One region of the Paenibacillus sp. FSL H8-0175 genome, then DNA from elsewhere that is predicted to be linked to it. Evidence: riboswitches for the same ligand, from Rfam matches in the RefSeq annotation. Region 1 holds a riboswitch; the other holds the start of a gene.
The links. Region 1 has a riboswitch for cyclic di-GMP ahead of MHH46_RS31045 (NPCBM/NEW2 domain-containing protein). Riboswitches for the same ligand answer to the same signal wherever they lie in the genome.

Region 1 (3,173 bases):
ATGTGCATAATAACTATTCATAGCAAATTCAGGAACGGTTATAATGTTCTTACCTGGACGCAATTGCACACCTCTAGCCCAAACATTCCAAGCGGCCTCTTGTTGAGAAAAGACTAAAGAAGGTAGCTTATCGTTAGAAGCTGCATCCACATAAACGTTGATCGTATCTCCAGGCATTGCAACGAGACCTGTAGGCTGGTTGTTCGTACCAAAACCAATTCTCAGGTTTTCCTGCGCATGCTTTTTCATATCTCCACGTTGTTCCGCCTCAATGATGGTGCCTTCGGTTTGAACTTCACCATTCACTAGCCTCTTAGCTAAATCCAAAGAATCTTTCAGGATTGGATAGAGCGGATGTACTTTTGCCGCTTCTTCTAATTCGTTGATTGCTTCGACGCTATTATAAGCAGGCACAACCGCACTCATCGTTCCATCTGTGAAAATACCATTTACAGCTTCGCTTACTTTATCTTCTGTATAAAATCTAAATTCAGCCGCAAAAGGTCTGTTGATATTAGCTTTTGTGAACTTAAATTTTAATCTTTTAAACTTCGTCGGTTCGAATTTAAATTCCAGAAAGTCATTGGTACTAATCGCGGTTCCGCTAGATACAAGTTGGAAGGTCTCTCCTTTACTCGTCTCTGATGCATAGATTTCAAAAGCCTCTGGGAATCCTTTGCGGTTATCTCTAGCCAAAAAAGCCACTCTGTCCAGCACTTCCGCTTGCGCTAGTTCAAACACGACTTCATTCGTGAAGCTTGCATCATTGTTTTTGTTCGTTTCCCAATGCGTAGTGGGCTGGTCATCCAGCATATATTCAGGCTTCGTACCTGGGTAGCTTCCACCGTTCACCGTTACTTTTGATACGTTTGCATTCGGCATTCTATAAGCTTGGCTATAGGCATTTTCATAGGCTGTTCCATACCCTTTTAGCTTCGAAACCTTGGCTGCCGTTGCCTCTACCTGATGGTTCTTCAAAAGGATCTTTGCATTCTCTATCTCTTCTTTAAACTGCGCATACAGTGGATGTGCCTGCACTTCATTCTCTAAAGCTGTTAATTTCTCTGTCGTATTAAAGGCAGCACTAACTTGGCTCAAGGTATCATCTGTAAATAATTTTTTCATTTTAGCAGAGACACTATCCTCTTTATAAAAAGAAAACTCAGCCGCACTCGCCCAATCTTGGTTCGCTTTTTTGAAGACAAATTTAAGTCTCTTAAAAGCCGTAGGTGCGAACTGAATCTCCACTACATCACCGGTTGAGCCTGTATATTCTCCAGAAGACACGAGCGTAAAATCACCCGCATCGGTAGTGGAGCCGTAGATATCAAATTCTTGAGCAAAACCTTTACCTTTCGCACCGGATTGCCTAGCCGCGTATACCATTCTATTTAATTCAGTGGACTCATTGAAAACAAACACAACCTCATTCGTAAACGTTGAACTATTCGGTTTGCCAGTCTCCCAATGCGTGCTCATATCCCCATCCATAGCCTTAGCTATAGGCGAGCCTGAGTAGTTGCCACCGTTATTTGTGATGGATTTAATATTTGCTGGATTCATTCTAAAAACCTCATTATAGGCATTTAGAGCATCCTTGCCGTACAGCTCAAACGGAATAACCGAGGCGTTGCTTAATAAGTTAACCTTACTTTGCGCCACTGTTTTTGTTACATTTACCTTGCTTGCCTCACTTGCTAAAGCATAACCTGCCTCACTCGAAAAACTGGCCAACATGGCCGCCGATGTAGCGATCGCAATCATTTTCTTCATCTCTTCTTACCCCCAGATGTCATATGAATCTCTCCAGTGCCCAAAAATGGGCACAAAAAAAACTACCCCAAAAGAGTAGCTTGATTGCGTATAAAGTCGCCTAAAAATTAAGACTTAATTTTTATTAAACCTTAACAAGCATAAACGCCTTCGGCGTCCTTATAAGGACGGTAAGCGTTTAAGCGAGAAATATAAGATATTAAGTATAGTTTTATAACTTATACTTTCTTATATTTTAACAAAAAGCGTTACGCACTCTTTGGCAGCTGGCTGACAATAGTTATGATAACCTTAGTCCCTATAGCTTTGCGTCCCTACATTTCCATAGGTTTGCCTATGAAGTTTCGAATACATTCAAAGAGTAACATAAGCCTAGATCTGATCGCATGATTAATTGGTATGAAATGAGTATAGGTAATTGCAATTAGTTTTTCTTATGTGATAGATATTATTTATCGACTATCCCGGAAGAGAAGGACATCCTTTAGGACTGTAGGTCTACTTAACTCTCCGATCCAAACAAACCCCGGAACCAATTCCACACATCGCCCGTGACGGGAATTAATCCGAAACCATGTTCGCCAACTACGATTACACCATATGCCCATTGTCCGATAGCTATGGCACCCCCAGCGATCCTGCCTATCGCTATCGCACCAAACGCCGTATCCCCTATGGCGATGGCCCCCAACGCTTTTTCCGCGATTGCGATCGCTCCTACAGCCACGCCTGCAATCGCAATCGCTCCCACTGCGAAGCCAAGCCAGCTAAGTGCTATTGCTCCGATCGCTAACCACATTCCCAGTGATATTGCTCCTAAGGATAATACGCCCACGCTTATCGCACCTATGGAAATCAAGCCAACAGCTACATCTCCAATAGCGATTAATCCAACGGCTGTCTTCACACGGGGTTTACCTCCACGGCCATACGCTTGACCTGAGTATCGCCCTAGATTACTGCGAATACTGATGACCGGAAATGAGGGAGAAGGCCATTGATAATCAATCTCTCGTCCATCAAAGCCCCTAGAATCCGCCCAGCGCGTTACAAATTGATGCCATTTCATATCTATCCCGTCCCCCTTTTCAAATTACCTAAATTATACAACCCCGGGGGTTGGCTGTACTCAGACTCTGACCTGAAATTCATCTCATCCTCTGGACGGATATATACTCATTAGGATTACTGTTTGGGAATAGGATCAGGCTTTCCAAATAAATAGCCCTGAAACAACTGATAACCACTCTGCTTAAGCCATTCAAAGTCCTCTCTAAACTCCACACCTTCTGCTAAAGGAACGGATTGGATTTCTAAAGCTTTTTCTAAAAATTGCTTTGCTATTTTCTGTTTGTTCAGATCGCTGGACACACCCTGAACATATTTCATATCCAGCTTCA
Region 2 (3,173 bases), 2.2 Mb from region 1:
TATAGAGTTCCATCGATACGACCTGTGGTTTTCTCCATACCCTTAAGAGCCATATCTAGTTGCTTATTATTGACCACGATAAAGATGACAGGGATATCTTTGCAGACAGCGGTGTTAATCTCAGCGCCGAGCATCATGAAACAACCATCACCTGTAATGCAGAGGACAGTTTCTTCAGGAGCTGCAACTTTTGCACCAATAGCCATGCCGATCGAATTACCCATGCAAGCAAAATACGCATCAAAAACAAAGCTGCCCGGTTTCTTAACCTTGTACCATTTTGCAGCGTGGAATCCATGACTTCCATCATCAACGAAAATTGAATTATTATAAGGGATCAAATCACTTAAAGTGCTCATTACCGAAGCAAGGGAAAGATTCTTGAGGGTTGGAAGCTCTTCTGAATAATCCGCATCGGCCAAAGCCTCACGTTTGGTGATTGTGCTTGGGTCAATATGATTTAGGCAGTGCACCAAATTATCGCGCAGGTCCCCAGTGACCGGTATCGTTTTGGACAATAGTATTTTTCCGACAAAGGTTGGATCAATATCAAATTGAATTAAAGTTGCTGGATGATTCTCCCGTTTAAGATTACAGATGGTCATATCACTTAAACGTGATCCAAGCACTATAAATAAATCGCTTTTATTCAATAAATCGTCCCCGTGGGTCGAACCGCCAACGCCAATAGGACCATGATAGAGTGGGTGATCCCAGACTATAGCCCCTTTTCCACCTGGAGATGTTACTACAGGAATATTAAAAGTTTCTGCGAGTTGAACAAGCTCTTTATGTGCTCCGGAGCGGTTAATTCCTTTACCCGCAATAATCAAAGGATTCTTAGCAGCTTGAATAGCATCGATGACTCTATCGATATTAGCTTGACTAATTAGAGATTCTCTTTCTGGGATTACTATATTGCATTCTTCCAATACTTCAGTTTGTACATCAAAAGGAATACAAAGATGAACAGGACCCCGTTTGGTCAGGGCCACAGAAATCGCATGATTAAAAATAGTACCAAAGTGATCCCCACGTTCAACCAATTTACTGAACAAGGTGGCAGGTCTGAACATATCAGCTAAATCAGCCAGAAAAGAGGTGGAGTCCTGACATTGAGGAATTCCAAGCTCTGTAATGGATTGGTGGCCGGTAATAAATAGGACAGGTAGGTTGTTAGCTTTCGCATGTGCTGCTGCTGTAAGCAGGTTAGTTCCCCCAGGACCCGAAGTACCAAATGCTACGCCTAGGTTACCCGTTTTCAGCGCATACCCTGCTGCTTCGAATCCGGAGCTTGCTTCATGTCTGCCGGGAATAAATTCAATACCGTAATCCACCATCTTTAGAACAATTGGACAAATGGATTTGCCAATGATCCCAAAAGAATGGGTGACTCCAAGGTTACGTAGTGCTTCCGCCATGTAATCTGCGACTGTCTTCAAAAGAAACACCTCACAAGTTTTTTGATATATATTAGTTATTAATCTACCGAATAGATACGACAGATCAATATACTCAAAAAGTAAAAACCTGTGCTCTATAGTAAGCACAGGTTGGTGGCATAAGGCACCGCTAAGACTGAACAATAGTTCAGCCGTCCTGGTTCCTCTGCAACCTGGCAATCATGGCCTCAAACGAAAAAATGAGGCTGTAGATCCATGGTTTTGCGTCATCCTCTTTCGAGGATTTTGCCAATATTAATTTATAGTTGATAAGAATAATTTTCCTTTACAATATATTCCTCATTAATTTTTGTCAACATAATCCGCTAAAAAAACTCGAAATTTGACGAAAGTCTTGTCCAAGAGATGAAGTTTTGCCTCGCGAAAAAAACTGCCACCTAAGACTCAGCTTAGGTGGCAGTTGATAGTTTTGAACTAGAATTTAAAGATATGAATGGTTTTTTGCAGATTAAATACGGCCTGGGTCATTTTTTCCGTTTCTTCTGCAACAGACTGCAGGGCATTAATCTGTTCATTCATAGCCGCCGATACCTCTTCCGTGCCAGCAGCAGTTTCTTCGGTGATTGCTGAGATATTCTCAATTGCACTGGAAATTTTCAAGGCACTTTCTAGCATAAGATCGCTCTCCGCAGAGAATGAAGAGATTTGCTCGGTAATGTACTGCACGCTTTGTACAATTTGTGCGAAAATATGGGCAGATTGAGTGATCATTTCATTCTGAACCTGCACAACCTCTTCATTGATGGCGATATTATCGATGGCTTGTTTAATATCTGACTCAATGCTGCGGACCAAGCCGAATACTTCTTTTGTGGATGCCGTAGATTCCTCAGCAAGCTTGCGGACCTCTTGAGCTACAACGGCAAAACCCCGACCATGCTCTCCGGCACGAGCAGCTTCGATGGAGGCATTCAGTGACAGCAGGTTGGTCTGCTCAGCGATCTCTGTGATGGTCTTGGTGATCATCGTAATCCCGCGGGCATTTTGTGAGAGAGCTTCAATAGTATCAGCCACTTTTTGTGTAGCCTCTATGTTTTTACGCATGCCTTCAGCCTGTGTATCTACGGATTGGCGCCCTTGCTCGACAAGTTCTAAGGTATGTATTGAACGTCTGTTCATTTCTTTGGTGGAGTTCGTATAATTGGATACTTTAGTTTCAATGTCTTTAATGGATTCTGTCATATCAGCGATATCCGTAGATATTTCATTTGCACCAAGAGCGAGCTCAGTAGAAGAAGAGGCTACTTGTGCCATGACAATTTTCAGGTTCTGGTTCTTATCTTCGATTCCGCGGCTTGCATCCATAACTTGACGGGTGATCTGCGATGCATCGGTCAAAATCTTCTTGAGCTTATCAATCATTGTGTTAAAGGAGCGGCTTACGTCACCCATTGAACCATTTTCGTCCGCTCTGCTAGTGAAATCACCCTTCGAAATACTGTGAGATACATTAGCAATATCATCAAAAGATGATGTAAGCGTTCTCTCCACGAAGCGAGCAACAGGTAAAGTCAGACCTGCAAGAACAACTACTAGTATAATTCCTACGAGAAATTGACCTAGAATCATTAACGTAACTAAGACAGGAATAGCAAACAGTGCGGCAACGAGGTAACATCCGGCAACAATTCTTTGTTTTAACGGAAGTTTGTGCATCCAGCTCATTGGTAAAATGTCCCCCTTATTAAATTTTATGTAATGGTGTTATTA

Region 2: it holds a riboswitch for cyclic di-GMP, as region 1 does, so the genes downstream of both, MHH46_RS21480 (thiamine pyrophosphate-binding protein) here and MHH46_RS31045 (NPCBM/NEW2 domain-containing protein) in region 1, are expected to answer to the same signal.

What each region holds. Positions count from the first base shown of each region.
Region 1 is NZ_CP150299.1:7,000,724-7,003,896, forward strand. Features, by position in the region: gene MHH46_RS31045 (NPCBM/NEW2 domain-containing protein) at 1-1,773, opposite strand, end outside; cyclic di-GMP riboswitch class I at 2,032-2,118, opposite strand; gene MHH46_RS31050 (hypothetical protein) at 2,276-2,842, opposite strand; gene MHH46_RS31055 (EAL domain-containing protein) at 2,959-3,173, opposite strand, start outside.
Region 2 is NZ_CP150299.1:4,808,257-4,811,429, reverse strand. Features, by position in the region: gene MHH46_RS21480 (thiamine pyrophosphate-binding protein) at 1-1,451, opposite strand, end outside; cyclic di-GMP riboswitch class I at 1,607-1,703, opposite strand; gene MHH46_RS21475 (methyl-accepting chemotaxis protein) at 1,878-3,128, opposite strand.